DNA from 2 places in the Achromobacter sp. FW305-C-30-7 genome. Region 2 is predicted to be linked to the other one. Evidence: predicted binding sites of a transcription regulator. Region 2 holds the regulator's gene; the other holds the start of a gene.

Region 1 (15,894 bases), on a different contig from region 2:
GCTGGGCACGCCAAGTTCGACCGCGCCATGCAGGCTGCCCTGCAGCTGCTGGGCCTCGGATTTGAACTGCGCGCCCAGCACCAGCAGCGATTCGGCGGTGGGCAGCAACACCTCGCCGGCCTTGGCCAGGGCCAGCCGGCCGCCGCTGCGGTCGAACAGCGCCACGCCCAGGCTTTGCTCCAGCGCCTTGATCTGGGCGGTCACGGCAGGCTGGGTCAGCGACAGCGCCTCGGCCGCCTTCGTCAGGTTGCCCAGCCGGGCGACCGTGACGAAGGCGCGGATCTGATAGATTTCCATGGGCCAGAGTTTAGGCCGCCAGCAGCCGCACTTGGGTAGGTTCCAGCCCGATGGAGACCGGGGCGCCGATCGGGAAGGGCGACAGCCCCGCCAGATGCGACTGGTCCGCCGTCAGCCGCTGTTCGCCGATCTGCACCTGATAGCGGGTAAATTCGCCCAGGAACTCGCTGCTTTCCACGATGCCCGGCAGCCAGACGTAGCGCGCGTCGCCCAGCCCGTCCGCCATTTCGATCTGCACGGTATGCGGACGGAAGCTGGCCGCCAACCGCGACGCGGCCGGCGCTTCTCCGGCAAGCGGCAAGCGCAGGTCGCCCACGCCTTCCACCGCCAGCACCAGGCTGCCGCTGGTGCGTTCGCGCACATCGCCTTCCAGCACGTTCATCGTGCCCACGAAGTTGGCGACGAAGCGGTTGACCGGATAGTCGAACAAGGTGCTGGGCGCCCCGATCTGCTGGACCACGCCATGGTCCAGCACCGCCATGCGGTCGGCGGTGGTCATGGCTTCTTCCTGGTCGTGGGTGACGAAGATGGTGGTGATGCCGAGCCGGCGCTGCAGGCTGAGCAAGTCCTGGCGCATCTGCACGCGCAGCTTCTTGTCCAGGTTGGACAGCGGCTCGTCCAGCAGCAGCACCTGGGGCTCGATGACGATGGTGCGGGCCAGGGCCACGCGCTGCTGCTGCCCGCCGGAAAGCTGGTTGGGCCGGCGCTTGCCGTACTGGGACAGGCCGACCAGGTCCAGCGCGGCTTCCACCTTGGCGCGGATCTCGGCGCGCGGCAGCTTGCGTTCGACCAGGCCGAAGGCCACGTTGTCCCACACCGTCATGTGCGGCCACAGGGCGTAGTTCTGGAACACCATGCCGATATTGCGGTTCCAGGGCGGCGTGCCGCTGATGTCCTTGCCGTCCACCAGCAGCTGTCCGGCGCTGTGCCGGTTGAAGCCGGCGATCAGGCGCAGCAGCGTGGACTTGCCCGAGCCTGACGGTCCCAGCAAGGCGAAGAACTCGCCGGGCTCGATGCTGATGTTGACGTCCTTGAGCACTTCCGTCTTGCCGTAGGACAGCCGGATGTTGCGGCATTCGACGCTGACTTTCTTCATGCGGATTCCCCTTCATTGCGAGCCGGCCGCTGGCGCGACTGGGCGCGCTCCACCAGCAGGTGCGATACATACGTGCCGATGGCCACTGCGGCCACCGCCAGGACGCCGAGCGCAGCGCCCGGGCCCCGGCCCGCCGCGCTCTGCATGTACAGATAGATGCCGTAGCTCATGGGCGCCTGGCTGTCCTTGGTCACCAGCATGATGGTGGCTGAAAGCTCTACCGCCGCTGTCACGAAGCTGGTAACGAAGCCTGCCAGCATGCCGCCGGCCATCAGCGGCACCACCACGCGGCGTATCGTGCTCATGCGGGTCGCCCCCAGCGATTGCGCGGCTTCCTCCAACGAGATGTTGATCTGCTGCAGCGACGCCACGCAGGAGCGCAACGCATAAGGCAGCCGCCTTACCGAGTACGCGATCATGATGATGATCCACGACGAGGTCAGCAGGGTGCCGGTGCCCGGCAGTTCGATGCCGCGGAAGGTGCGCAGAAAACCGATAGCCAGCACGATGCCCGGGATCGCCAGCGCGGCGGAGGCCAGGAAGTCCAGCCACTGCCGCGCGGGCAGCCGGGTGCGCAGCATCAGGTACGCAATGGCGGTGCCGAGGATCACGTCCACGCCCGCGGCCAGGCCGCAATAGAGCAGGGTGTTGGCAATCATGCCCTGCGATTCGGAGAACACCGCCGAGTAATGCGCCAGCGTATAGCCGTCCGGTAGCGGCGCGAAGCTCCAGACGCTGGCCAGCGACAGCAGCAGCACGCCCATGTGCGGCGACAGCACCAGCAGCAGCACCAGGATGATCCAGCCATAGGCCAGCACGCTTTCCATCGGCCGCAGCTTGCGCTTCTGGATGGAACTGCCGCCCTTCTGCAGGGTGGAATAGTCGCGGCCCTTGAGCACGCGCGCCGACAGCCACAGGGCCAGGATCGAGAACCCGACCATGATGACGCTGATCACATACCCCAGCGGGTCTTCCAGACCGACCTGCGTGATGCGCAGATAGGCTTGCGGCGCCAGCATGTTGGTGGTGCCCAGCACCAGCGGCGTGCCCAGGTCGTCGAATACCTTGACGAACACCAGGGACGCGCCGGCCACGTAACCGGGCAGGGCCAGCGGAAAGATCACGCGGCGGAAAAGGCGGAAACCCCGCGAGCCCAGGTTGAAGGCCGCTTCCTCCATGGCGCCGTCGATATTGCGCAGCGCCACCACCAGGTTCATCAGGATGAACGGGAAGTAGTGCAGCGACTCCACGAAGATGACGCCGTTCAAGCCTTCCATGAACGGAATGGTGAAGCCGAACCAGTCGTTGAGCAGCAGGTTCACGCTGCCCGAGCGGCCGAAGATCAGTTGCATCGCGACCGCGCCCACGAAGGGCGGCATGATCAGCGGTAGCACGCCCAGCGTCTGGATCAGCAGCGCGCCGCGGAAGTCGAAGCGCACGGTGAAGTACGCCAGCGGCACGGCGATGAGCGAGGCTAGCAGCGCCGACCAGCCCGCTACGTAGAGGCTGTTGAAGAAGGCTTCCTTCATCAGCGGCTGGTTGAAGAAGGCGCCGAAATGGCCCATGGTGAAGCTGCCGTCGGCGTTCACGAAGGCGCTGTAGAACACCGTGCCCACTGGCACGGCCAAAAACAGCAGCAGAAAACCGAACACCAGTAGCGCCGTCAGCAAGGGGCCGACGGGCAGGCGCGAGTGGCCCGAAGAATTCATCGAGATTCCCGAAATCGTTGCCAGGGGAAAACCGCGGCGGCGGACGGGACTGGTCCCGTCCGGCCCGCGCGCGTCCTGCGGGTGTGGCGGCCTAGAGCGCGGCAGCCTGCTTGGCGAGCTTCACGGCTTCTTCATAGTTCGCCTTGGAACGGCCGTTCCACTCGCCTTCCAGCTGGGTGATCTGCTGGTTCACGGCGGCGTCCTTCTTGTTGCCCGCGAAGATCGCCAGGAACGCCGGATCCGCGGCCTTCTTGCCGTCGACCAGCGGCGCCCAGGTCAGCTTGCGGGCCTGTGCCAGCAGCTCGGCAGCCTTGCCACTCTTGGCCTTGTCGCCCAGCTTGGCTTCGGCGTCGTAGATGGCCTTGGTGGCGGCCTGCAGTTCCTTCAGGCGGAACGTCACCGTCTGGTCATACAGCGACTGCACCACGTAGTAGCGCGACTGCGACAGGTCGGCGTTGAATTGCACCTTGCTGCGCTTGGCGATTTCGGCGGGGTCGGGATAGCCCTGGGGAATCTTGCCGGCCAGCGCCGTGTAGGGCAGCACCGGCAGGCGCGAGATCTTGGGCTCCAGCAGCAGTTCCTGCCCGGCCTGGCTGAGCGTGAAGGCGATGAACTTCTTGCCTTCCTCGGTGTTCTTCGCGCCCTGGATCAACGCGATGTTGGCCGGCACGATGGCGGTTTCGGAGGGGTAGACGAATTCCACCGGGAACTTGGAATACTTGCTGGACAGGCCGAAGAAGTCGATCACCGGCCCGGCGCCGAACTGGCCGTTGTTCACGCCATCGGGCACGCCGAACGAGCGCTCGGTGACCGCGCTGCTGTTGCCCGACATGCGCAGCAGCGTGCTCCAGCCCTCATCCCAGCCCTCGCCCTGGAGGATGGTTTCCACGGTCAGGTGCATGGTGCCCGAGCGCGACGGCGAAGTGATGCCGACGTGGCCGAACCATTGCGGCGACAGCAGGTCCTTCCATTCGACCGGCGCGGGGATCTTGTGCGCGGCGATGTAGCGCGTGTTGTAGATGATGCCGTAGCCGGCCAGGGCCTGGCCCAGGTACATGCCGCCCGGATCGTTGATGGGGTAGTTGCCGATCTTGTCCGGCACCTGCTTGTTGGCCACGTCGGCGGAGTTCGCCAGCAGCTTGTCGCGGCCCAGCACTTCGAAGGCGTCGGGCGCGCTGGCCCAGAACACCTCGGGACGCTGGCCGGCGGGCGTTTCGCGCACATAGGCGATGCCCGACACGGTGTTCTTGTTCAGGATTTCCAGCGTGATGCCGGGGTTGGCCTTTTCGAAGGCCGTCTTGTAGGCCTGGGTCAGGTCTTTGGGGAACGACGTGATCACCGTGACGGTGCCTGCCAGGGCAGGGGCCGCGCAAACGGCCAGCACCGCACCTGCAAGGGCTGTGCGCATTGCATGCATGGTTTGTCTCCGTGGTTTTAGATTTGTCCGGAGACAGTACTGGCCGGCCTGGACAGCGTCCAATCAGAAATTTTGATGCGCGCCATCAATGCGGGCGCCCCGGCCGCGCGGGGCGCCGTGCCTTGCCCGCTAGGCGGTGGCGGATACGCCGCCTTGCATGGCCCGGGCCTGCTTGTCCATCACTGCTGTGATCTGCTGCTGGATCTGCATCGCCTGGGCATTGAGCGCCATCAGTTGCTGGGCCTTCATTTCGGCCGGCATGCCGCTGGCCTTGACCTTGGCGATCTGGTCCATCACGCGCTTGAGCTGCTTCTGCAGTTCCTTGATCTGGCGCGTGTAGGCGTCGTCGTTGCTGGAGTCTTCGGTTTCCTTGGTTTCCTGCACGTTGCCCATTTTCAGGCCGCCGGGGGCGTTGACGCGGATCTTGCCGTCCGCGGACACCGTACTCGCTTCCGCGTCCGAGGCGCTCTTGGCTTCCTTGTTGGCCTGGATCTTCTGGGCCCAGAGGTCGGCCAGGCTGTTGATTCGGGAACTGCCGCTGATGGGATCGATCGCCATGATTGCTCCTGCCGCCTATGAGGATTTCGGGGTTTTCACTAGTACGGCATTCTGACGGTGAACTTAAGCATTGCCGCCCGTTTGCGGCCCCCTTTACACTGGCGCCCGCTCACACCCAACACCTACTTTGGGATATCCATGTCCAATTCCTACTTTCCACGCTGGCGCCTGGCGGACGACTCCGAACCCGGCGTCATCATCGCGCCCGATGAAAGACTGTCCTGGCCCAAGAACGTGGCCATGGGCGCGCAGCACGTGGTCGCCATGTTCGGCTCCACCGTGCTGGCGCCGCTGCTGATGGGTTTTGACCCGAACGTCGCCATCCTGATGTCAGGGATCGGCACCCTGATCTTCTTCCTGTTCGTCGGCGGCCGCGTTCCCAGCTACCTGGGCTCCAGCTTCGCCTTCATCGGCGGCGTGATCGCGGTGACCGGCTATGCCGGCGGTGGCGCCAACGCCAATATCGGCGTGGCCCTGGGCGCCATCATCGCCTGCGGCCTGGCCTACACGCTGATCGGCCTGATCGTCTGGTTCGTCAACGCGAGGGCCGGGGGCGGCGCGAACTGGATCGACACCCTGATGCCGCCCGTGGTCACGGGCGCGGTGGTCGCGGTCATCGGCCTGAACCTGGCCCCTATCGCCGCCAAGGGCGCGATGGGCGCGTCGGGCTTTGACAGCGTGATGTCCATGGTGACCATCCTTTGCGTGGGCGGCATCGCCGTGTTCACCAAGGGCATGGTGCAGCGCCTGCTGATCCTGGTCGGCATGATCCTGGCCTGCGTGTTGTACGGCATCCTCGCCAACGGCATGGGCCTGGGCAAGCCCATCGATTTCTCCGGCGTGGCCGCCGCGGCCTGGTTCGGCCTGCCGCACTTCGCCGCGCCGGTGTTCAAGGCCGAGGCCATGGGCCTGATCGTGCCCGTCGCCATCATCCTGGTGGCCGAGAACCTGGGCCACGTGAAGGCGGTCAGCGCCATGACCGGCCAGGACCTGGACCGCTACCTGGGCCGCGCCTTCGTCGGCGACGGGGTCGCCACCATGGTGTCCGGCGCGGTGGGCGGCACGGGCGTCACCACCTATGCCGAGAACATCGGCGTGATGGCAGTCACACGTATCTACTCGACGCTGGTGTTCGTGGTGGCGGCCCTGATCGCCATCGTGCTGGGCTTCTCGCCCAAGTTCGGCGCGCTGATCCAGATGATCCCCGCGCCCGTGCTGGGCGGCATGTCGGTGGTGGTGTTCGGTCTGATCGCCATCGCCGGCGCCCGCATCTGGGTGGTCAACCAGGTGGACTTCAGCGACAACCGCAACCTGATTGTGGCCGCGGTCACGCTGGTGCTGGGCGCGGGCGACTTCACGGTCAAGCTGGGCAATTTCACGCTGGGCGGCATCGGCACCGCCACCTTCGGCGCCATCATCCTGTACGCCCTGCTGCGCCGCAGGAAGTAAGCGGCGCGGCCATGCGCGGACCTGGCGTCCCGCGCATGGCCGGCTGGCGCGCCTAGGTGCGCGACAGCCGCGAGGCGGCGCCCGTGCCGGTTAGCGCCACCGGCGCCGCCTCGATCACCTGTCCCGATTGCGTCTTGAATACGGAGGTTGCCTCCGCCAGGCGCCGCGCCTGTTCCTCCATCGCGGCCGCTGCGGCGGAGGCTTCCTCGACCAGCGCGGCATTCTGCTGCGTGACCTCGTCCATCTGCGTGATCGCCAGGCTGACCTGGTCGATGCCGCCGGCCTGCTGGGCCGACGCTGCTGAAATTTCAGCCATGATCGCGGCCACCCTTTGCACCGAATCCACGATTTCCTGCATGGTCTGCCCGGTGGCAGCGACCTGGGCCGATCCGGCGGCGACGGTGTCCACCGAGGCCTCGATCAGCGTCTTGATCTCCTTGGCGGCCTGTGCGGCGCGTTGGGCCAGCGTACGGACTTCGCCCGCTACCACGGCAAAGCCCTTGCCCTGTTCGCCGGCGCGCGCGGCCTCGACTGCGGCGTTCAGCGCGAGGATATTGGTCTGGAAAGCGATGCCGTCGATCACCGACACGATGTCCGAGATCCGCCGCGAGCTGTCCGAGATGCCGTGCATGGTGGCCACTACCTGCTCCACGTTCTGGCCGCCGCGTTGCGCCACGTCCATGCTGACCGCAGCCAACTGATTGGCCTGGGCGGCGTTCTCCGCGTTCTGCTTGACGGTGACCGCCAGCTCTTCCATGGTCGAAGCCGTTTCCTCTAGCGCCGCGGCCTGCTCTTCGGTGCGCACCGACAGGTTGGCGTTGCCGGCCGCGATTTCAGCCGCGCCCACGTTGATCTCGTCTACTCCCTGTCGGACCGACGTTACGGTGCGGGTCAAGCCTTCCTGCATGCGTTTGAGCGAGGCGAACAGGACGCCGATCTCATTGTTGGAGCGGGTCTCCACGCGGTTCGTCAGGTCGCCGGCCGCGATGCGATCGAAGTGCCGGCCGGCCTCCTGCAGCGGACGGAGCACGGCGCGCCGGATGAAGGTCCAGCACAGCGCGGTCAGGAGCAGGGCGACCGATATCAGCGCGACCGCCGAGATCCGTGCGGTGGCGTAGGTCTGCTCGGAGCTTGCCAGCACGCCGTCGCTACGCTCCTGGACCCGGCCCAGGAAGGCTTGCATGTCTTTCATGAAGTAGGCGTCGGCCTGGGGCAGCCGCCCCTCGTCCTGACGGTACTTGGCTGGCGAGCGTGCCTTGATGTTGGACTCCAGCGTGTCCAGGATGGCGGCGTATTCGGTGAATCGCCCCTGCAGCGTCTGGGCTAGCTGCTCACCGCGCGGGCTCTTGGGTACGGCCATGTAGCGGGCGAAACGCTCGCGCGCCTGCTTCAGGTGGTTGGCGGCTTCCTCGCCAGCCAGCCCGGCCTGGTCCATGCCGCCGGCCTGCATGGAGGCCATCCCAGCGCCGAGCGCCAGCCGCGCGCGCAGCAGAGCGGCGTTGGCTTCGTAGAGCGGGTCGACCTGATGGACCGCGACATTGTTCAGGTCCTTGATCTCGGTCACGCTTTTCTCGGCGTTCATCCAGCTCAAGCCGCAAGCCAGCGTCAGGGCGACCACAAAGCAGCCCAGAACCAGCAGCATTCCAGTACGGACTTTCAGTTTTTCCAGCATGAGAGCTCCTCGTTCTTGAACGCGATCCGCTGCGTGCGGGAACGGCCCCGGCCGCCCGCCGCCTGGCGGAACGGCGAACGTCGCGCCGGATGGCTGCGATGCGTCCGCCACCACTGCAAACACCCGCAAAAATAAGACTCTTGCGCCTGGCTTGTGCTTGTGATCCGCCAGGCCCTGCGCAAGCGATAGTTCTCTTAATGCAATATGTATTTAATTGTTATTAATGACACAATTTGTTGTTTTATACTGCCTTAGCCCCGTTTTCCTGGCGTTTTTGGGAGTTGCTTTTCTACTGCAAGGCAAAAAACTATCGAAAAGTAGTTTTTATGCAACATGAGCGCCGGCAGATGCACCGCGCTGAGTCCGTGCCACCGGGCTTCCGGGTGAATCGGGAAAACCTGAAAGAAATGACGGGTTTTAGCGGGTTTTAGCGGGTTACAGCGGCGAAATGCGGCGAAAACGGCGTTTTCTCCGGCGGCTTGCAATTCCCGTGGACTTTGACCACAATATGACCTTGATTGCCCCGGTTCCGACCCGAGCCGGGGTTTTGTTTTGGTCGTCCGCGCCGCTCGTCAATGTCGATACCCCGATCGACGGCGCGCGCCAGGATTACGACCTTCACCGAGAACGCTCCGTCCGGGGCGTTTTCTACTTTTGTTTGGGAAACGACATGTCTGCCATTCCTTTGACCGTGCGCGGGGCCGAGCGCTTGCAAGAAGAGCTCCAGCGGCTGAAAACCGTGGAACGTCCTGCCGTTATCAACGCGATCGCTGAAGCGCGTGCGCAGGGTGATCTGTCGGAAAATGCCGAATATGACGCAGCTCGCGAGCGCCAAGGCTTTATCGAGGGCCGGATTGCCGAGCTTGAAGGCACGCTTTCCAATGCCCATCTGATCGACCCGACCGCCCTTGAGGCCGAAGGCCGCGCCGTGTTTGGCGCCACCGTCGACATCGAGGACCTGGATTCGGGCGATCGCGTGACGTACCAGATCGTCGGCGACGTTGAAGCCGACATCAAGTCGAACCTGATTTCCGTGTCGAGCCCGGTGGCGCGCGCGTTGATCGGCAAGAGCGAAGGCGACGTGGTCGAGGTCGTGGCCCCGGCTGGCGTTCGCGAGTATGAAGTCCTGGGCGTCCGTTACATCTGACGCCAATGTAGTAAGCTGGATGTTGTCAAAACACCATGGTTCGAACCGTGCGTTCGACTGAATTCCGCGGTTTAATGCGGATCGCTATGGTGGACCGGGCGCGTAAAGCGCCCGTTTTTGTGCCCGGCGCTTACCTTTTCGACGACTTGCGGCTGGTGCCGCTGCGTGCCCCGGCCCGCAGGCTGAGCGCGCTGCCGCCGCGGCGGGGAATGCCGTGACCGCTGGCAGTGGTCTTTTTGGTGCCGGGACGCATGGGCTTGCCGTTCTTGTTGAGCTGGTCCTGGGGCACGAAGCGCGTCTTCGGCTTGGGCTCTTCGGATTCGCTGCGGCGAGGGCGCTTTGCCAGGGTCTTGCCTTCGGCGGCCAGCTTCTTGGGCGTATGCGGCTCGGAGGCGCGGCGCTTGGCGGGGCGTTCGGGTTCCATGGCGGCCAGCGCGGCGGGCTTGATATTGCCGGCCAGCGGGCGGAACAGGATCAGCGTCTTGCCCAGGTGGTGCACGGGAGCGCAGGAAAGCGTGTCGCAGATGGTCGACAGCATTGCGTCGCGGGCCTCGCGGTCATCACCGCCGGCGCGCACCTTGATGAGGCCATGCGAAGTCAGTGCCAGGTCGATTTCCTTGAGCACGGCTTCGGTCAGGCCATTGTCGCCAATCAGGACGACGGGGCGCAGAGGGTGAGCGGCGGACCGAAGGTCGCTGCGCTCACGAGAGGTAAGTTCTAATATAGGCATGCGTGGAATTGTACGGTAATGGCCAAGAATAAATTCTCCAAAGACTGGATTCACCAGCACATCAACGATCCCTATGTGAAGCTGGCGCAACAGAAGGGCTACAGGGCCCGCGCCGCCTTCAAGCTGATCGAGATCCTGGATACCGAAAAGCTGATGCGCCGGGGCGACCTGGTGGTCGATCTGGGCTCGGCGCCCGGCAGCTGGTCCCAAGTGGCGCGCGAGCGCCTGGCGGGGCCGGGTGGGGTCGTGGACGGCCGCATCATTGCGCTCGACCTGCTGCCCATGGAGCCCGTGGCGGGCGTGGAATTCATCCAGGGCGACTTCCGCGATGATGAAGTTCTGAAACAATTGGAAGACATGGTCGGATCGCGCGCGGTGGATCTTGTTATTTCCGACATGGCCCCCAACTTGTCAGGGGTGGGTATTGCCGATTCCGCGCGCATCCAGCATGTGTGCGAGTTGGCGATGGAATTCTCCTGCGCCCACCTGAAGCCCAACGGGGTGCTGATCGTCAAGGCTTTCCACGGCAGCGGCTTTTCGCAGATCGTGGAGTCCTTCAAGCAGCGCTTCAAGCGGGTGGTCGAACGCAAGCCGAAGGCATCGCGGGACAAATCCTCCGAAACCTTTCTGGTTGCGCGCGATCTGAAGTAGCCCGGATTCGGGGCGCATCGCCCCAAGTCCGAAAAACTCACAGCCTGCCGGGACAACGACCAGAAAATTCGCGAATCAGACAAAACTTAAAGGGGCTCAGCCATCCCGGGACGCAATCTGGTCTGACAGGGTAGAATGAGCTATTGACATACTTGTGACTGTGCCATATGCGGGTGCGCGGTCGCCGGTCGGAATCGAAAGCAGGAGATCGACCTTGAATAATTCATTTTCGAAAGTCGCTGTCTGGATGGTGATAGCCCTCGTGCTGTTCACCGTCTTCAAACAGTTCGACGGACGCGCTCAGACCCAGGACGGCGTGACTTACACGCAGTTCATGGACGACGCCAAGGCGGGACGTATCCGCAAGGTCGACGTCCAGGGCGACGTGCTGTACGTCACCCCTGACGCAGGCCGTGCCTACACGCTGACTTCGCCGGGCGACCTCTGGATGGTCTCCGATCTGCTGAAGTACGGCGTCCAGGTCTCGGGCAAGCCGCGCGAAGAGCAATCGCTGCTGATGAGCATCTTCGTGTCGTGGTTCCCCATGCTGTTGCTGATCGGCGTCTGGGTCTTCTTCATGCGCCAGATGCAGGGCGGCGGCAAGGGCGGAGCATTCAGCTTCGGTAAATCGCGCGCCCGCATGCTCGACGAGAACACCAACCAGATCACCTTTGCCGACGTCGCCGGCTGCGACGAAGCCAAGGAAGACGTCCAGGAGCTGGTCGATTTCCTGCGCGACCCCAGCAAGTTCCAGAAGCTGGGCGGCCGCATTCCGCGCGGCGTGCTGATGGTCGGCTCGCCGGGTACCGGCAAGACGCTGCTGGCCAAGGCCATCGCGGGCGAAGCCAAGGTGCCGTTCTTCAGCATCTCGGGTTCCGACTTCGTTGAAATGTTCGTCGGCGTGGGCGCTGCCCGCGTGCGCGACATGTTCGAAAACGCCAAGAAGCATGCTCCCTGCATCATCTTCATCGACGAAATCGATGCGGTTGGCCGCCAGCGTGGCGCCGGCCTGGGCGGCGGCAACGATGAACGCGAACAGACGCTGAACCAGATGCTGGTGGAAATGGACGGCTTCGAGTCCGGCCAGGGCGTCATCGTCATCGCCGCGACCAACCGTCCCGACGTGCTGGATCCCGCGCTGCTGCGTCCGGGCCGCTTCGACCGTCAGGTCGTGGTGCCGCTGCCCGATATCCGCGGCCGCGAGCAGATCCTGAAGGTCCACATGCGCAAGGTCCCGCTGTCGCCCAACGTCGACGCGACCGTCCTGGCGCGCGGCACCCCGGGCTTCTCCGGCGCCGATCTGGCCAACCTGGTCAACGAAGCCGCGCTGTTCGCCGCCCGCCGCAATGGCCGCACGGTCGACATGTCCGATTTCGAAAAGGCCAAGGACAAGATCATCATGGGTGCGGAACGCCGCTCCATCGTGATGCCCGAAGAAGAGCGCAAGAACACCGCGTACCACGAGTCCGGCCACGCGATCGTCGCCCGCCTGCTGCCCAAGACCGACCCGGTCCACAAGGTCACCATCATCCCGCGCGGCCGTGCGCTGGGCGTGACCATGCAGCTGCCTGAGACCGACCGCTACAGCATGGACAAGGGCCGCCTGCTGTCCACCATCGCCGTGCTGTTCGGTGGCCGCATCGCCGAAGAAATCTTCATGGACCAGATGACGACGGGCGCCTCGAACGACTTCGAACGCGCCACCGCCATCGCCCGCGACATCGTCACGCGCTACGGCATGACCGACGAACTGGGTCCCATGGTCTACGCCGAGAACGAAGGCGAAGTGTTCCTGGGCCGCAGCGTCACCAAGACGACGCACATGTCGGAAGCCACCATGCAGAAGGTGGATACCGAGATCCGCCGCATCATCGACGAGCAGTACAGCGTTGCGCGCAAGATCCTGGAAGACAACCGCGACAAGGTCGAAGTGATGACCTCGGCGCTGCTCGAATGGGAAACCATCGACGCGGACCAGATCAACGACATCATCGAGGGCCGCCCCCCGCGTCCCCCGAAGACGCCTCAGGGTCCGTCGGATACGTCCGACACGCCGCCCACGGGCCTGGCGGCAGGTGGCAATACGGCTGCCGCTGTCTGAGGCTGCTCATCCTGAGTTATGGCAAATAACTTCCTTTGCGGGCGCTTCGAGTTTGATCTCGAGCGCCCGCTTGTCATGGGTATCGTCAACGTCACGCCGGATTCGTTTTCCGACGGAGGCCAGCACGACGATACCGATTCCGCAGTGGCGCATGCGCGCCAATTGATCGCCGAAGGCGCCCAGATCCTGGATCTGGGCGGCGAGTCCACGCGCCCCGGGGCGGATCCGGTCTCGGTGGCCGACGAACTGGCCCGACTGCTGCCGGTGATGGAGGCGCTGCGCGATTGCGGCGTGCCCCTGTCCATCGACACCTTCAAGCCGGAAGTCATGCGCGCCGTGCTGGACGCCGGCGCGGACATGATCAACGACATTTATGGCTTCAGGCAGCCCGGCGCCGTCGAGGCGGTGGCGCATTCGCGCTGCGGGCTATGCGTGATGCACATGAAGGGCGAGCCCCGCACCATGCAGGCCGCCCCACCCGAATACTCCGACCTGATCGGTGAAATCGGGCTCTTCCTGGGGGCTCGCGCGCACAAGTTGCGCGCCGCCTGGATCGATCCTCGCCGCATCGTGCTGGACCCGGGCTTCGGCTTCGGCAAGACGGGCGACCAGAATTTCCAACTGCTGCGCCGGCTGTCCAGCTTGCGCAGCGCCGGCTATCCATTGCTGATCGGCCTGTCGCGCAAATCCATGATCGGCCAGGCTACCGGCCGGCCCGTGGGCGACAGGTTGCCCGGCAGCATCGCCGCGGCGCTTGCCTGCGTGGCGCGTGGCGCTTCCATCGTGCGTGTGCACGATGTGGCGGCCACGGTTGACGCGCTCAAGGTATGGCACGCGGCAGAACAAGGAGCAATCAGTTCATGATTCGACGCAAATATTTCGGTACCGACGGTGTCCGCGGTGAAGTCGGCGGTCCGGTGATCAACGCCGAATTCGCCCTGCGCCTGGGCTACGCGGCCGGCCGCGTGCTGGCGCGCGAGCACGCCGTGCGCGGCGGCAGCCGTCCGCAGGTCGTGATCGGCAAGGACACGCGGATTTCCGGCTACATGCTGGAGTCGGCGCTGGAAGCCGGGCTGTCGGCCGCGGGCATCGACGTGCTGCTGGCCGGCCCGGTGCCCACGCCCGCAGTGGCCTACCTGACCCGGGCGCTGCGCCTGGTGGCGGGCATTGTCATCAGCGCTTCGCACAATCCGTACCAGGACAACGGCATCAAGTTCTTTTCGGCGCAGGGCATGAAGCTGCCCGACGAGATCGAGGCCGACATCGAAGCCGCCCTGGATGAACCGTTGGGCTGCGTCGCTTCGGAAGCCCTGGGACGCGCTCGCCGCATGGGCGATGCGCAGGGCCGCTATATCGAGTTCTGCAAAAGCACTTTCCCCAACGATCTGGACCTGAACGGCATGACGATCGTGGTGGACGCCGCCCACGGCGCCGCCTACAACATCGCGCCCCATGTGTTCCGCGAACTGGGTGCCGAGGTGCATGCCATCGGCGTCAATCCGGACGGCTTCAACATCAATAAGGGCGTAGGCGCGATGCACCCTGAGTTGCTGGCCAAGGAAGTGCAGGCTCGCGGCGCTCAATTGGGCATCGCGCTGGACGGCGACGCCGACCGCCTGCAGATGGTGGACGGCGAAGGCCGCATCTATAACGGCGACGAACTCATGTACGCCATCGTCCGCGAACGCATGCAGCGCGGCAAGGTGGAGGGCGTGGTCGGCACGCTGATGACCAACTTCGGCTTCGAGCGGGAAATGCAGCGCCTGGGCGTGGGCTTCGAACGCGCCAACGTCGGCGACCGCTACGTGCTGGAGCAGATGCAGGCGCGTGGCTGGCTGTACGGCGGCGAAAGCTCCGGCCACCTGCTGTGCCTGGATTGCCATTCGACCGGCGACGGCATTGTCGCCGCGCTGCAGGTCCTGACCGCGCTGCGCCGCAATTCGGTCGGACTGTCGGAGTGGGTGAGCGATCTGCGCATGTATCCGCAGAAGATGATCAACGTGCCGTTGACCCCGGGCCAGGACTGGAAGACGCACGCCGGCCTGAGCGCTGCGCGCAAGACGGTCGAAGCGGAACTGGACGGCCGCGGCCGCATCCTGATCCGCGCCTCGGGCACCGAGCCGAAGCTGCGCCTGATGGTCGAGGCCGAAGACGAAGCCCTGGCCGTCTCCTGCGCCGAGAAGCTTGCGGCCAGCCTGGGATAAACGCCGGCCCCCGATTCCAAGCAAGGCCACCCGGCGCGTGACGGGTGGCCTTGTTTGTTCAAGGGCTGTATAGATTTGTAAAGTTTTGTCGATTTGGGCGGAGGATTGATTTATTCGCTCCAGACTAAACTTCATAGTCACGTAACATATTGGTCAAGTCTTTGACATACAGGGCGTCCACACTGGCTGGACTCTCTAGGAGCTTCGCGCAATGCTGGAATTAGCACGCATCAATCCGAGCCGTAATGCCGCAGAACCTTGGACCGGCGCCGCCGCCAAGGTGCTGGTGGTGGGCTTGGCGCGCACCGCTGAAGAAATCGAGCAGATTCAACGCCTGCGCTACGACGTCTTCACCGAGGACATGGGCGCGGTGTTCCCCGACGCCCAGGACGGCATCGAGCAAGACCGCTTCGATCCGTTCTGCGAACATCTGATGGTCCGCGAGCTGGATACGGGCCGCGTTGTCGGCACCTACCGCATCCTGACGCCGGAAAAGGCGCGGGAGGCTGGCGGTTATTACTCGCAGTCCGAGTTCGACCTGTCCGGGCTGGGTTCCATCCAGGACGAGCTGGTCGAAGTCGGCCGCTCCTGCACGCACCCCGACTACCGTAGTGGCGGCGTCATCATGCTGCTGTGGTCGGGGCTGGCCGAATACCTGCGCCGCGGCGGCTACCAATACGTGCTGGGCTGCGCCAGCGTCAGCCTGCGCGACGACGGCGTGACCGCCGCCGAAGTGTGGCGCACCATTTCCAAGCAGTTGCCGCAAGGCGATGAGCCGCGCGTGACGCCGTTGCACCGCTATCCGGTGGAAAAGCTCAACAGCACCCTGCCGGCGCGCGTGCCGCCGCTGATCAAGGGCTATT
Region 2 (15,894 bases):
AGTACCTCGGTGTTAAACACCTGATCACGGTCAATTCCGGTTCGTCCGCCAACCTGGTGGCATTTTCGACGCTGACCTCGCCCAAGCTGGGCGAACGCGCGATCCGCCGCGGCGACGAGGTAATAGGCGTGGCGGCGGGCTTCCCCACGACTGTGAACCCCATCCTGCAATTTGGCGCGGTTCCGGTATTCGTCGATGTCGAGCTGGGCACGTACAACGTGGACGCTAGCCGCCTGGAGGCCGCGATCACGCCGCGCACCAAGGCCATCATGCTCGCCCATACGCTGGGCAATCCGTACAACTTGGACGCGGTCACGGCCTTGTGCAAGAAGTATGGCCTGTGGCTGATCGAGGACTGTTGCGACGCCCTGGGTTCGACCTATAACGGCCGCATGGTCGGCACGTTCGGCGATATCGGCACGCTCAGCTTCTATCCCGCGCATCACATCACGATGGGTGAGGGAGGGGCAGTCTTCACCAACGATCCGCATCTGAAGCTGATCGCCGAGTCGTTCCGCGACTGGGGGCGTGACTGCTACTGTGCGCCGGGCAAGGACAATACCTGCGGCCGCCGCTTCTGCCAGAAGCTTGGCAGCCTGCCCGAAGGCTACGACCACAAGTACACCTACTCGCACATCGGCTACAACCTGAAGATCACGGACATGCAGGCCGCCTGCGGCCTGGCGCAACTGGATCGGGTGGAGGAGTTCGTGGCCCGGCGCAAGGAGAACTTCCGTTTCCTTAAGGAACGGCTCGCGTCGTGCGAGGAATTCCTGATCCTGCCTGAAGCGACCCCCGGATCGGACCCGTCGTGGTTCGGTTTCCCGATTACCTTGCGGCCCGAGGCCGATGCGCGCCGCGTCGACCTCCTGACCTACCTGGATCAGGACAAGGTCGGAACGCGCCTGCTGTTCGCCGGCAACCTGACGCGTCAACCTTCCATGGTCGGCCAGAACTACCGCGTATCGGGAGATCTCACCAACACCGAAATCATCATGCAGAACACCTTCTGGATTGGCGTTCAGCCCGCGCTCACACGCGAGATGCTGGAATACGCGGCAAGCCGGATCGAACTGTTCTTCGGCCAGGGTTTCTGACATGCGAGTCGAAGCCCTGGCGATCCCGGGCTGCTATCTGCTGACCCTGCCATGCTTCCCGGACGCGCGCGGCGAGTTCCGCAAACTGCTGCATGCGCCGTCGCTGGCGGCGCTGGGGCTGGAGACCGGATTCGTCGAATCCTACGTCTCGGTTTCGCACCGCGGGGTGCTGCGCGGCCTGCATTTTCAGCTGCCGCCGTCCGACCACGCCAAACTGGTTTCCTGCCTGACGGGGCGCGCGCGCGACGGCCTGCTGGACTTGCGCCGGGGCTCTCCGACTTACGGGCAATCGCTGTCGCTGATGCTGGATGGCACGGTGCCGCAGGCCCTATACGTGCCTCGCGGCGTGGCCCATGGCTTTGCCGCGCACAGCGATGGCACCGCGCTGCTGTACTACACGACTACTGTCCATGATCCCGAGCGTGACGCGGGCGTACACGCGGACAGCGCGGGCATCGATTGGTGGGCGGGCGCCGCCGATGTGGGCGTGCCCATCATGTCGCCCCGCGACGCCGCGCTGCCGCAGTTCCAGGACTTCGAGTCGCCTTTTATCCACGGTGAATCGGCATGAGCCTGTGCGTACTGGTCACGGGCGCAAGCGGCTATGCGGGCGGGGTCATTGCCGCGCGCCTGCGCGCTCTGGGCATGTCGGTGATCACGGCCGGCCGGGCCAGCGCCAATGACCTGCGGCTGGATCTGGCCGATCCGCGTGGCGTAGCGGGCCTGGACCTGCCCGCCGGCATCGACGCTTGCGTGCACGCTGCCGCGATGCATGAGGTGGCTTGCCGGGCAGACCCGCAGGCCGCCTACGTGGTCAATGTTGCCGGCACCCGCGCCTTGTTGCAGGCCTGCGAACGGGCAGGCATCCGCCGTCTGGCATACATCTCGACGTTTCACGTATACGGCCGGCCGGAGGGCGACTTGGACGAGTCCGCTCCACCCACACCGGCCAACGATTACGGTTTGACGCATCTACAGGCTGAACAGCTATTCGAAATGGCGGCTGGCAGCATGAACGCTTCGGTCGATATCCTGCGGCCCGCCAATCTGTACGGCGCGCCTGCCTCCTGGGACGGCTTCGACCGCTGGACGCTGGCGCCGTTTGATTTTTGCCGGCAGGCGGCGCGGGACGGCCGGATCGTCCTGCACGGCCAGGGACGGGCCGTACGTAATTATCTGGATGCCGCGCATGTCGCCGAGGTCGTGGCCGAGCGCCTGCAAGGGCCGGGATCGGGCCTGACGCACTTGGCGGGCGAGGACTGGCGTATCCGCGACCTTGCGGAGCTGGCCGCGGCTCAGGCCAGCGCCTGCCTGGGCAGGTCCGTGGTGGTGCAGACGGGAGAAGCCCAGGAGATACAGGCACCTGCGTATCGCTATCGTTCCCGGACATTGGTTCCGCGCGAAGGCGACGAACGCGCCGCGATGGCCGCCTTTCTGACCCGGACGCTGGCGCATCTGACGGAGTGCAAGGCATGAACCGGATTTCAACGCTGGCAAAAATCTCCCCATTGGCCGATATCGAACGCTCGGTGCGCGGCAATGCCGTGGTGATCGGCGATCACGTCACAATAGACAGCTTCGTGAAGATCAAATTCGCGGGCGGCGACGGCGACGTGCATATCGACGACCAGGTCTATCTGAATTCGGGTGTGGTGATCTATTCGGGCAATGGCATCCGTATCGGCCGCGGCACGCTGATTGCCGCCAATACGACCCTGGCGCCCACCAACCACGAATACCGCAGCCGCGACCAGACGATCATCGAGCAGCGTTTCATGCCCAGCAAGGGCGGCATAGTCATCGAGGACGATTGCTGGATCGGCGCCAACTGCGTATTGCTGGATGGCTGCATCCTGCGGCGCGGCTGTGTCGTGGCGGCCGGCACGGTCTTGCGTGGCGAATGGCCTGAGTATGCGGTGATCGGCGGCAGTCCCGCAGCGGTGATGCGCTATCGCGAATCCGCTGGGAAGTAAGAGTTTAGGAGTTTGGCAATGACATCGTCGACAAAGGGCGGCCAAGGTGCCGCCGGCGGACAAAAAATAGGTTTGAACGAAGCGTTCGAATTGGCCGTGCGCCATTGGCGGGAAGGCAAGCGCGCGGAAGCGGCCCACATCAATGGGCAGATCCTCGGCGCCCGTCCCGGACATCAGGGGGCGCGTCATCTGAAGATGACGCTGGAGCACGGCGTGCAGGGCCTGGCCTTTACCGCGCTGCGCCTCTCCGACCCGGAGCTCTACAGCATCGGAGACTATAGCTACGGCACGCCGTCGGTGTTTCCGCACAATCAGCCACACGAGCCCGCGCGCTTGTCCATCGGCAATTTCTGCACGATCGGGCACGAGGTTGAAATCATCCTGGGTGCATATCATCGCCAGGATACCTATACGATCTATCCGTTTTCGGCCCCGCATTTCGGCACCTTGTTTTCCACCACCCGCCAGATCACCGATTACTCCACCACGAAGGGCGGGGTATCGATAGGCCATGACGTCTGGATCGGCGCCGGCAGCAAGATCATGGCGGGCGTGACGATAGGCACGGGCGCGGTCATCGGCGCGGGCTCGATAGTGACGCGAGATGTCGGCGCATATGAAATCTGGGCAGGCAATCCCGCGCAGTTCCGTCGCCGCCGGTTTGACCAGGAGGTCGCGGACCGCCTGATGGCGCTGCGCTGGTGGGATTGGCCCAAGGACCTCATCGAGCGCCATGCGCGCGACATCATGCGCGGCACGCCCGAAGCGCTCGACGCGTTGGCGCAGGGCCACGATGCCTGGCTTGCGGGATTGCGCAAGGATGTCACGGCGCCTTTTGAAATGCTGCAAGGCAGGTCAGGGTTGTTGCGCGCCCGCCGCTCATCCGACTGGCGCGAAGGTCGTCCGACCTGGGTGGTGTTGCACGGTTCGCTGGGCAATATCGCGACCGTGCAAGGCATTGAAAAGCATCTTTCGGACATGAACCTGCTGTTTGTCGACCTGCCGGGTTGCGGCGGCAGCACGGCGCCGGCGGATATGTCCGTGGACGGCTTTGCCGACGAACTATTGCCTGCGCTGCTTGCCGCGGTTCCCGGAGGATTCGGCGTGCTGGGCGCCTCTTTTGGTGGCAGCGTCGCATTGGCCATTGCGCGCCGCTCGTCGCGGTGCACTTCCGTCGTGCTATTGGACACGCCATTCAGCGCAGCAAAACTCTGGCATAACCATGCATTCCTGCGCGGCGCGATCGCCTCTCGGCCCGATGACCGCTATCTGCGCAGCTTCGCGCTGGAGATTTATGGCGTGACGCCCACGGCTGCCGTGGAACGCGAGTACTGGCATTTGTTGGATGGCATCGCCGTGCCGGTGCTGGTGGTGAGCGGCGATGTGCCGATGCTGCCGCAACGCAAGATGCCGCCCGTGCCGTGCTGCCTGGACGAGGCGGATCTGGCGCAACTGCGCGGCCTGGGTTGCCGGATCGAGCGGGTGAAAGGCGGCCACGATCTCATCAATGACAATCCGGCCGCCGTGGCGGCGCTGGTGCGATCTGCAGAAACGGTTGTTGCCTGAATGATGAGATAGACCCAGCTCTACGCGATGCGGCGCTGAATGAAGCAAGAAACGAGAATGGGCGGAATTGGATTCCGCCCATTTTTTTGTCTCTGCGTCACGAGGGAAGAGGGCAGTCCGCCATAAAAAAACCAGCCCGGAGGCTGGTTTTTGGTACTGCTTCGGCGCGGACAAGGGAAGCAACTTGCCTTCCCCTGCTGCCCCGCGGACTGTCTGCTGGAATTAACGCAGCAGCGACAGAACCGTTTGCGGCACTTGGTTGGCCTGGGCCAGAACCGAGGTGCCAGCCTGTTGCAGGATCTGAGCCTTGGTCATGTTCGACACTTCCGTGGCGTAGTCGGCATCTTCGATGCGCGAACGAGCGGCGGACAGGTTGTTGATCGTGTTGTTCAGGTTGGCAACGGTCGATTCGAAGCGGTTTTGAATCGCACCCAGCGAGCTGCGCTGCGAGTCGATGTTCTGCAGAGCCTTGTCCAGACCGGCCAGCGGGTTGGCCGTTGCGCCCTTGTTCAGGCTGGTCAGCGGGATCGAGTCGGTCTTCAGCGTGAACGCTGCGGTGGTGTTGGCCGTCGTGGTGTCGGCATCCTTCGGGTTCACGGCGATGTAGTAGCTGCCGTTAGCGCCCGAAGCGACGTCGAAGCCCTTGGCCTTCAGGTTGCCGGATTCGGTAGCGTCAGCGGCCGTGATGTCGACCTTGACGAACCAGTTGCCATTGTCGTCGGCTTGAGCTTCCGTACCAATGGAAACGCTCGAGGCGGCGACGCCCAGACGGCCGGCCAGAGTGCCGGTGGCAGCTTCGGCAACGGTGTTGCTGGTGACGGCGGTGGTCGAGCCGTAAGCGGCCTTGTATTCCGTACCGGTCAGAGCGGCCTGAGTGCCACGCGGGCCGGAGACGTTGAAGCCGTCCAGACCCAGGGTCTTGGCGGTGACTTCCTTCAGGTCGATCGTGATGGTTTCGCCGTCGTTGGCGCCAACTTGGATCGTCAGCTTGTTGTCCTTGGCCAGGACGTTCACGCCGTTGAACTGGGTTTGGGCCGACACGCGGTCGATTTCGTCCAGGCGCTGCTTGATTTCAGCTTGGATCGAGTCCAGGTCGGTCGGCGAGTTCGTGCCGCTGGTGGCTTGGACCGACAGCTGACGCACGCGCTGCAGGTTGTTGTTGATTTCGTTCAGCGCGCCTTCGGTCGTTTGAGCGATCGAGATGCCGTCGTTGGCGTTGCGGGCGGCTTGGGTCAGGCCCTTGATGTTCGCGGTGAAGCGGTTGGCGATGGCTTGGCCAGCGGCGTCGTCCTTGGCGCTGTTGATGCGCAGGCCGGAGGACAGGCGCTCGATGGCGCTGCCCAGTGCCGATTGCGACTTGTTCAGGTTGTTTTGAGCAACCATCGAGAGGTAGTTGGTATTGATAACGGCAGCCATGTTGGTGCTCCCAAGAGAGAAAGGCTTCTTCAAACCGGGCAGCGACGCCGCCCACTGGTGTTAACGGGAAAGTTCGTCGACTTTGTGTCTAGGAATCTCTCCGTTGCCAGGATTACGGCAGTCCAAAATCAATCTTTAGCGCTATTTCGCGAAAGTCGACATTTTTCTTGGATTCACCGGAGGAGGGCGTGTCCGGTGCCGTGACGCACTGTATCGGGCAGGCGCTACACAAGCCGTGTTGTCTCTGTGTAGAGATGGGCGCCGTGGCAACCTCTTACAGGAAAGAAGCCCGGAGCGAATGTGCCGGTAGCGCTGGTGACCAGACGGCAGCAATGAAAACGGACGCGATACGCGTCCGTGTTGCCGACAGCCTTTGCCCTCCTGGGCTCGTTCCTGCGGGGTGCTGATTCAGATCCTAGATCACCTGGGCGATCTGCCCATCCTGGGGCAATTCCTGCCAAGCCTGTTCCTTCAGCTTCACCCGAATTCGCGCGGTCGCCTGCGACCGCAACTGGCATACCCGCGCCTCGGTCACATTGAGGATCGCGCCAATTTCCTTCAGGTTCAGCCCCTGTTCGTAGCAAAGCGACAACAGCAGTTTTTCACGCTCGGGGAGGGAGTCGATGGCGTGGACCAGCGCCTGCCGGAAGTCGCCTGCCAGGAGCGAATCCAGCGGATTGCCGCCCGCCGCGCCGTGGTTCAGGGTGGCAGCCCAGTCGGATTGGCCGCTGGCCGAGTCGGGTTCGGTGGCGAAGTCCTCGTAGTGCACGATCTGAACGCCCTGGGCGTCGTGCAGCAGCGATTGGTAGTCGCCCAGCGGCATGTCGAGTTGTTGCGCGATTTCGGCTTCGCTTGGCGCGCGCATCAAACGCTGTTCGAGCTGCTGGATGGCCTGTTCGATCTTGCGCGCCTTGGCGCGGACGCTACGGGGCAGCCAGTCTTGGCCGCGCAGTTCGTCCAGCATCGCGCCGCGGATGCGGGTGGTGGCATAGGTCTCGAACTGGGCGTCGGCCGTTTCCTGATAACGGCGCACGGCGTCGAGCAGGCCAATCATGCCGGCTTGTATCAGGTCGTCGAGTTCTACGCTGGCGGGTAGCCGGGCGAGCAATTGCAGGGCCAGCTTCCGCACTAGCGGGGCATATTCGACCAGGCTGTCATCTGCGTGAGGCATTGCGGGAATGTCGGGCGGGTCCATCGTGGCGCGTAAGCTGTTGTCAATTTGCGACATTGTCGACAAACGCGCGGCTGAGCTAAAGCTAGGTGGATTTAATGATCTGCAAGGTGCCATTGTCGGCAAACAACACCGTTTCATTCCTCAAAGTACGCAATGTTTTGAATGCTTATTTGGCAAATTGACGTAAATTTGTCCGAAACTTATATGTCAAGGTGTATCGGAAAAGGTAAGTTGCGCAACATCAACAAAGTTTTGTCATATAAGTCATAGAAAATGACATCAGCTGTGGTAAATTTTACTTAAATTGCGAACAAATGATACATTTCGCATCAATGCAAGGTGTATCGGACGTGAAGGCAACGGGATTCCGGTGCTTTTGCTTACATGAGCCCCCATCGGCGGGATAGGGAATAGGGAGTTGGGCGTGCAACAAGTCGAAAATTCATTGCTGACAGACATTCGCGAAGTGAATCTGTCTTATTTGTTACTGGCGCAGCGCATGCTGCGCGACGACTACGCGGCGTCGATGTTCCGCCTGGGATTCAGCAACGAGGTTGCTGACATCCTCATGCGCCTTTCGCCGGCGCAGTTGGTCAAGCTCGCAAGCTCCAGCTCGCTGCTGTGCCGCTTCCGCTTCGATGACTACAGCCTGCTCTCCGCCCTGACCCATGACGTTCTGGGTGGTGCGCTGCAGCAAGCGCATGCAACCATCCTGCTGGCCAAGCAGCCTGTCGAAGAATTGGCCTGACGGCCTGATCATTCCCTCCGGAAACACGTGTAATGGCCACCAAGAGCGTTTCGCAGGAAGCGGATGACATTCTGCTTGCCAGCTCCATGATCACTTTGGGAGCCCGGCTGCAGGTGCTGGAGGCTGAAACCAGCCTCAGCCATGACCGCCTGGCGCGCCTGTACCGCGAAATCCGCGGCTGCTCGCCACCCAAGGGCATGCTGCCCTTTTCGGTTGACTGGTTCATGACCTGGCTGCCGAACATCCATTCCTCGCTCTTCTACAACGTGTATTCGTTCCTGAATGCGCGCACCAGCAGCAAGGGCATACGCGCCACCATCGACGCCTATCGTCTCTATCTCGAAAACGCCGGCACGGATGCCGCTGAAGGCGCAGAGCCCGTCCTGAGCTTCACGCGCGCCTGGATGCTGGTGCGCTTTTTCGATAGCGGCATGCTGCAAATGTCCGCCTGCCGCCAATGCGGTGGGCATTTCATTGCCCACGCCCACGATCCCCAGTCGGATTTCGTGTGCGCGATCTGCCGGCCGCCCCCCCGCGCTGGCAAGACGCGCGCCGCGGCCAAGGCGCGCGCCGGCACCCGCCCCGCGCCTGTTGCGAATACCGCCCGGCTCTGACCGGCGGCATCCAAATACATCAAAAGCCCTGGAAAACCCCCCGTAACCCGCCTTTTTGGGTCGAGGGGAACAGGGGATCATTGACGCCGGTTTTAGACTTCGTTGGCAGGGGCCTGATGTGTTGATTGTTATCGGTTTTCTCGTGGTGGCCGTGTCGGTCGTCGGCAGCTTCATAGCGCTGGGCGGCCATTTGGGCGCGCTGTACCAGCCGTTTGAACTCACGCTGATCTTCGGGGCGGCTTTCGGGGCTTTCCTCGCCAGCAACAGCAAAAAGTCGCTGATGCTGGTCAAGGCCGCGCTACCCGACTCGCTGAAAAGCTCGCGCTATGGCAAGGACGTCTACATGGAGCTGATGGCGCTTCTGTACGTACTGCTGAACAAGGCGCGCCGCGAGGGGCTCATGGCCATCGAATCGCATATCGAAGACCCGGAATCCAGTCCGATCTTCAGCGAATATCCCCGCATCGCCAAAGACGCCAAGCTCATGGAGTTCATCACGGACTACCTGCGCATCATGATCAGCGGCAACATGAGCTCCTTCGAAATCGAGACGCTCATGGACGAGGAAATCGAGACCTACCGCCACGAGCGCGAAGTCCCCGTGCGCGCCTTACAACAGATGGCCGACGGCCTGCCGGCCTTCGGCATCGTGGCGGCAGTGCTGGGCGTGATCAAGGCGCTGGCCGCCGTGGACCAGCCTCCGGCGATTCTGGGCGACCTGATCTCCAAGGCCATGGTGGGCACCTTCCTGGGTATTCTGCTGGCTTACGGCTTCGTGGGCCCGCTGGCCTCGCGCATCGACCGCCGCAGCGACGAAGCGACCAAGGTGCTGGAATGCATCAAGACCACGCTGCTGGCCAGCATGAACGGCTATCCGCCGCAACTGGCGGTGGAATTCGGCCGCAAGGTGCTGTTCTCGGCCGTGCGCCCGACCTTCGGTGAACTGGAAGAACACGTCCGGCAAGCCAAGTCCACCGCCACCGGCAAGGCCTGACGGAGCGGGCCATGAGCACGGTAAACAATCACCGCGTGGTGATCCGCCGCAAGAAGGGCGGGCATGGCGGCGGGCACCACGGCGGTAGCTGGAAGATCGCCTACGCCGATTTCATCACGGCGATGATGGCGTTCTTCCTGGTGATGTGGCTGATCAGCATTGTGCCGCGCGAAGAGCTCAAGGGCATCGCCGAGTACTTCCGCATGCCGCTGCGCGTCGCCATCGCGGGCGGCCCCAGTAGCTCGGCCGAGACCAGCGCGGTGCCGGGCGGCGGTAGCGACCCCCTGCGCAGCGAAGGCGATGTGCGCCGCGCGCAGGGCAACCGTGTCGAGGCCCAGCCCATGGGCGACGCCGAGCGCCGCGAGCAGCATCGCCTGGAAAACCTGAAAAAGCGGCTCGAGAACGTCATCGAGACCAGCCCGGTCCTGAAGAGCTTCAGGCCGCAGCTGCTGATCGACTTGACGACCGAAGGCCTGCGCATCCAGATCATCGACAACCAGAACCGTCCGATGTTCGCCACTGGCCGCGCGGATGTGCAGCCCTATATGCGCGACATCCTGCGAGAACTGGGTCCGGTCCTGAACGAATTGCCCAACAAGGTCAGCATTTCCGGCCACACCGACGCATCTCAGTATGCGCGCGGGGAGCGGGCCTACAGCAACTGGGAGCTGTCGGCCGACCGCGCCAATGCGTCGCGCCAGGAATTGGTGGCCGGCGGCATGAACGAAAGCAAGGTCCTGCGCATCCAGGGGCTGTCGTCCAGCATGAGCCTGGTTAAAGATGACCCGTATGCGGCCGTTAATAGACGTATCAGCCTAGTGGTGCTCAACCAGAGCACCCAGCGGCGCATCGAAAACGAGAACGCCGCAGCCGCGGACGTCAGCGCCAAGGATGCCCGCGAGGTGGGAACGGCAGTGGAGGCGGCGCAAGCCGCGGCCCAGGCCACGACGGCAACCAAACCAGGCGAGGCGGAGAGCAACCCGCCCGCGGAAGGGGTTCGATAGCAATGGCGGCAACGATTCTTGTGGCGGACGATTCGGCGACGATGCGGATGATCGTCCAGGCGACGTTGACGGGCGCGGGATGGCAGGTCTTGACGGCCGGCAACGGCCAGGAGGCCCTGGAAATGGCCAAGCGCCACCCGGTCGACCTGGTGGTCAGCGACTGGAACATGCCGGTCATGGGCGGCCTGGAGTTGATTCAGGGTTTGCGCCAGGAAGACCAGTACCTGGATGTGCCGGTGCTGGTATTGACCACCGAGGACGATGTGGACAGCAAGATGGCCGCCCGGGATCTGGGGGTCTGTGGCTGGCTTTCCAAGCCGGTCGACCCGGATGTGCTGGTGGAATTGGCGTCTGAACTGCTCGACGAGCAGGCCGGCGCGTAAGCAGGTTCATTTTTGAAGGCGTACGGGTCATGAGTTCTGGTTTGGACCTCAGTCAGTTTTACGAGACCTTTTTCGACGAGGCTGACGAGCTGCTTGCGCAGATGGAGCAGCTGCTGCTCGAGCTCGATGTGGGCGCGCCCGACATCGAGCAGCTCAACGCGATTTTCCGCGCGGCCCACTCGATCAAGGGCGGGGCGGCGACGTTCGGCTGTTTTACGCAGCTGGCGGGCACGACCCATTTGCTGGAAAACCTTCTGGACGCGATCCGTCGCGGCGAAATGGCGCTGCGCACGGACATGATCGATATTTTCTTGGAAACGAAAGACGTGCTCAAAAGCCAACTGGATGCCTATCGGGCCTCCGAAGAGCCCGATGAAGCCGTGTTTGAGCGTATCTGCGCTGTACTGAGGCAGCTTGCGCTGGAGCATAAGGATCCCGCTGCGGCCTCTGCACCGGCCGCGGTCCCCGCAGCGGCGGCAGCTCCGGCTCCGGCCCCCGCACCGGTGGCCGCCGCTCCGGCGCCAGCCCCCCAGCCGGCAGCGCAAGCGCCGGCTGCGGAAGCCGGCAGCCTGCCTCTGCGTGTGCGAATCACCAAGGTTTCGGACAAGGACGCTGCTTCCCTGCTCGAGGAAATGGGCAACCTGGGCAGCGTCAAGGCCAGTGAACGCGCCGACGGCGCCCTGACCGTGTGGATGGACAGCACCTGCACGCCGGACGATATCGAGGCCGTCTGCTGCTTCATTGTTGACGGCGACCAGCTGGAAATCAGCCGCGAAGCCGCTCCGGCGGGCGCGACCCAGGCTGCCGCAGCTCCCGCTGCGGCGCCGGCTCCTGCCGCTCCCGTGGCCCCCGCCGTAGCCGAGTCGGCAGCGGCCGCCGAGGCCATCACGCAGTCCGCCCGCGTGGCGCGGCCCGCCGCGGCGGCGCCGGCCCATGCGGACAAGGAATCCACCTCGATCCGCGTCGGCGTCGAAAAGGTCGACCAGGTCATCAACCTGGTGGGCGAACTGGTCATTACGCAAGCCATGCTGGCGCAGACGGCGTCCACGCTGGATCCAGTGCTGCACGACCGCCTGCTCAATGGCATGGAACAACTGGAGCGCAACGCGCGCGACCTGCAGGAAGCTGTCATGTCCATCCGGATGATGCCGATGGACTACGTATTCAGCCGTTTCCCGCGCCTGGTGCGAGACATCGCCAGCAAGATGGGCAAGCAGATCGAACTGCAGACCCATGGCCGTGCTACCGAACTGGACAAGAGCCTGATCGAACGCATCATCGATCCGCTGACCCACCTGGTGCGCAACAGCCTGGACCATGGCATCGAGACGCCCGAAAAGCGCGTTGCCGCAGGCAAGGACCCGGTCGGGCAACTGGTGCTGTCCGCCCAGCATAACGGCGGCAATATCGTCATTGAAGTCAGTGACGACGGTGGCGGCCTGAACCGCGACAAGATCCTGAAGAAGGCGATGGCCCAGGGCCTGGCGGTCAACGAGAATTCGCCGGACGACGAAATCTGGCAGCTGATCTTCGCGCCGGGCTTTTCCACGGCCGAAAAGGTCACGGACATTTCCGGCCGTGGCGTGGGCATGGACGTGGTGCGCCGGAACATCCAGGACATGGGCGGCCATGTGCAGCTGTCGTGCGAGCCGGGCAACGGCACCACGACACGCATCGTGCTGCCGCTGACGCTGGCCATCCTGGACGGCATGTCGGTGCGCGTCGGCGAGGAAACCTTCATCCTGCCGCTGAATCACGTGACCGAATCGCTGCAGCCCACGAATGACCAGATCTATTCGGTGGCCGGCAACGAGCGCGTGATGCACGTGCGCGGCGAATACCTGCCGCTGGTCGAGATGCACCGGGTGTTCTCGGTCGGCGAGGCCCAGACCGATCCCACGCAGGCCATCGCGGTCATCATGCAGGCCGAGGACCGCCGTTTCGCGTTGCTGGTGGATCACCTGATCGGCCAGCACCAGGTGGTGGTGAAGAATCTCGAATCGAATTACCGCAAGGTGCCGGGCATTTCCGCCGCCACCATCCTGGGCGATGGCAGCGTGGCCCTGATTGTCGACGTATTTGCGCTTGCGCGCGCCAACCGCGAGCGTTGGTCGCAGCCCGAAGCCATTCTGAATTGATGGAGAACTAAACCTCATGGCAGCCAAACCGCAAGCGCAATCCGCGCGCAATGAAGATGTCGGCAGCGAATTCCTGGTGTTCACGCTGGGCGACGAAGAGTACGGCATCGACATCCTGAAGGTGCAGGAGATCCGCGGCTACGACGCCGACACGGTCACCCGCATCGCGAATGTTCCCCCGTTCATCAAGGGCGTGACCAACCTGCGCGGCATCATCGTGCCCATCGTCGACCTGCGCATCAAGTTCAACCTGGGCCGCGTCGAATACAACGAGCAGACCGTGGTCATCATCCTGAACCTCGACCGCCGCGTCGTCGGGATCGTGGTGGACGGTGTGTCGGACGTGCTGATGCTCAATTCGGGTCAGATCCGTCCGGCGCCGGAGTTCGGCGCCACCTTGTCCACCGAGTACCTGACGGGCTTGGGTACGGTGGACGAACGCATGCTGATTCTGGTGGATATCGAAAAAATGATGACCAGCGACGAAATGGCGCTGGTGGAGAAGGTCGCGTCCTGATCGGAACGGCCTGCTTGGGAGGTAGAAGCGCCATATTGAATCCAATGTGGCGCTTTCCTTTAACGATTTCAGTCTAGGAGTGGTCCTTGTGATGCGCAAGTTTCTCGCGAACATGACGATACGCAGCAGCCTGTTGTGGGTGCTGGCGTTCTTCTCATTCATGTTGGTGATCGGGGCCGCGCTGGGCGTGCTGTCTCTGCGCATCAGCAACGGCACCCTGGCGGAGATAAAGCAATCGCAGGAGCTGGACGATGCGGTCGGCCGCGTCGTCTCCAGCTACAAGGATTCCATGGCCGGCCTTGGCCGCGCGGCCGCGTCCAACTATGCGGACATCGTGAAGAACGTGGGTCAGCCTACCTTGCTGACCCAAGGTTTGTCGTCCGAGGCTGCCGGCCTGCTGGAACGCGCCAAGGCCTCCATGAACAAGGGGCAGGCCGAGTTCGAGTACTACAAGAGCCTGGCTCGGCCCGCCGAAGCGGCCGACGCCCTGAAAGAGATCGACCAAGCCTATGAGGCGTTAGTCGGGCAAGGGCTGACGCCATTGGTGGCCTCCCTGGAAAAGGCGGACATGCCCGCCTACCAGAAGCAGGTTCAGACGGTGCAGGACGCCCTGGAAGGGCGCTACGCACGCGCAATCGAAGGCTTTGATTTCTGGCGCGCCAGCAAGATGCTGGATGCCCATGAGGTGGCGCAGGTGCGCTACCAGTTCGTCCTGATGGCCGTCGGCGCCGGCGGCGTGGTCGCCGCGTTGCTGGTGTTCGCCACGTATGTGTTCCTGCGCCGCCGCGTGCTGTTGCCGCTGAAGGAAGCAGGGCATCACTTCGACCGCATCGCCGGCGGTGACCTTACCGCCCGCGTGGACGTACGCAATACCAACGAGATCGGCCAGCTGTTTGCCGCCTTGAAGCGCATGCAGGAAAGCCTGACCCGCACGGTGGCGTCGGTGCGTCGCGGCGTGGATGAGATCAACGTGGGTTCGCACGAGATTGCCGCGGGTAATACGGACCTGTCCAGCCGCACCGAGCAGCAGGCGGCCTCGTTGGAAGAGACCGCAGCCTCGATGGAACAATTGGCCTCGACCGTGAAGCAGAACGCCGACAATGCGCGTCAGGCCAATCAGCTGGCGGCCAGCGCCTCGGACGTGGCCGAGCGCGGCGGTTCGGCGGTGTCGGAAGTGGTCAGCACGATGCAAGGCATTTCTGCCAGCTCGCGCAAGATTTCCGAGATCGTGTCGGTGATCGACGGCATCGCCTTCCAGACCAACATCCTGGCGCTGAACGCCGCGGTGGAAGCGGCGCGCGCAGGCGAGCAGGGCAAGGGCTTTGCGGTGGTGGCGGGCGAAGTCCGTTCGCTGGCGCAGCGCAGCGCCCAGGCGGCCAAGGAGATCAAGGGTCTGATCGAGGATTCGGTGACCAAGGTCGGTGCGGGTTCGCAGCAGGTGGAACGCGCTGGCGCGACGATGCAGGAGATCGTGGCCTCGGTGAAGCGGGTGACCGACATCATGGGCGAGATCTCGGCGGCGTCGGAAGAGCAATCCAGCGGCATCGACCAGGTGAACCGCGCGGTGTCGCAGATGGACGAGGTGACGCAGCAGAACGCGGCGCTGGTGGAAGAGGCGGCCGCAGCCGCGGGTTCGCTGCAGGAGCAGGCGCAACGCCTGGCCGAAGCAGTGGCCGTGTTCAAGATCAACGCGGGCGAAGTCATCGAAGTTCCGGCCCAGCGCCTGTCATCGGCACGCGCGTCGGGTGACGATGCACGCTTGCAGGCGCCTGATGCGCTTGCGCTTGGGCACTGAGGACTGCAGTGGCGACAGCAGCGGCAAACCAGGCGCCTTCCATCTCGGTGGAACGCCAATTCGATTTTCGCGACGCGGACTTTTCGCGCGTGCGCAAGATGATCCATGCGCACGCGGGCATTTCGCTGGGCACGCACAAGCGCGAGATGGTCTACAGCCGACTGGCGCGGCGCCTGCGCGCGCTGGGCATGCAGGATTTCGGCAGCTATCTGGACCAGCTTGAAAACGAGCCGAACGCGTCTGAATGGGAAGATTTCGTCAATGCGCTGACGACCAACCTGACTGCCTTCTTCCGCGAATCGCATCACTTTCCCATCCTGGCCGACTTCGCCAAGCGGCGCGGCGGCCCGGTGTCGGTGTGGTGCTGTGCGGCCTCCACCGGCGAAGAGCCGTATTCCATCGCCATGACGCTGGTGGAGGCGCTGGGTCCGCGGGCAAGTGCCTGTTCGGTATTGGCCACCGATATCGACACCAA

What was found. The regulator FliA, encoded in region 2, starts transcription of late flagellar genes. The targets are predictions, from matches to a motif close to CTAAAGTTTNNNNNNNNNNNGCCGNTA.
Region 1: the regulator FliA is predicted to act here: its motif matches at 5,119-5,145, upstream of AC3WOB_RS25195 (FlxA-like family protein).

What each region holds. Positions count from the first base shown of each region.
Region 1 covers NZ_JBYSYI010000009.1:94,109-110,002, forward strand. The annotation lists gene AC3WOB_RS25175 (LysR family transcriptional regulator) at 1-297, opposite strand, end outside; gene AC3WOB_RS25180 (ABC transporter ATP-binding protein) at 308-1,393, opposite strand; gene AC3WOB_RS25185 (ABC transporter permease) at 1,390-3,102, opposite strand; gene AC3WOB_RS25190 (ABC transporter substrate-binding protein) at 3,194-4,519, opposite strand; gene AC3WOB_RS25195 (FlxA-like family protein) at 4,649-5,077, opposite strand; gene AC3WOB_RS25200 (solute carrier family 23 protein) at 5,216-6,526, shown strand; gene AC3WOB_RS25205 (methyl-accepting chemotaxis protein) at 6,579-8,198, opposite strand; gene greA (transcription elongation factor GreA) at 8,869-9,345, shown strand; gene AC3WOB_RS25215 (YhbY family RNA-binding protein) at 9,476-10,075, opposite strand; gene AC3WOB_RS25220 (RlmE family RNA methyltransferase) at 10,094-10,726, shown strand; gene ftsH (ATP-dependent zinc metalloprotease FtsH) at 10,941-12,827, shown strand; gene folP (dihydropteroate synthase) at 12,846-13,691, shown strand; gene glmM (phosphoglucosamine mutase) at 13,688-15,031, shown strand; gene AC3WOB_RS25240 (GNAT family N-acetyltransferase) at 15,243-15,894, shown strand, end outside.
Region 2 covers NZ_JBYSYI010000004.1:606,061-621,954, forward strand. The annotation lists gene rfbH (lipopolysaccharide biosynthesis protein RfbH) at 1-1,097, shown strand, start outside; gene AC3WOB_RS16650 (dTDP-4-dehydrorhamnose 3,5-epimerase family protein) at 1,099-1,668, shown strand; gene AC3WOB_RS16655 (NAD-dependent epimerase/dehydratase family protein) at 1,665-2,573, shown strand; gene AC3WOB_RS16660 (acyltransferase) at 2,570-3,070, shown strand; gene AC3WOB_RS16665 (alpha/beta fold hydrolase) at 3,089-4,636, shown strand; gene AC3WOB_RS16670 (FliC/FljB family flagellin) at 4,859-6,052, opposite strand; gene AC3WOB_RS16675 (RNA polymerase sigma factor FliA) at 6,468-7,223, opposite strand; gene flhD (flagellar transcriptional regulator FlhD) at 7,651-7,974, shown strand; gene flhC (flagellar transcriptional regulator FlhC) at 8,007-8,588, shown strand; gene motA (flagellar motor stator protein MotA) at 8,707-9,582, shown strand; gene motB (flagellar motor protein MotB) at 9,594-10,586, shown strand; gene AC3WOB_RS16700 (response regulator) at 10,589-10,969, shown strand; gene cheA (chemotaxis protein CheA) at 10,999-13,107, shown strand; gene cheW (chemotaxis protein CheW) at 13,124-13,624, shown strand; gene AC3WOB_RS16715 (methyl-accepting chemotaxis protein) at 13,716-15,419, shown strand; gene AC3WOB_RS16720 (CheR family methyltransferase) at 15,428-15,894, shown strand, end outside.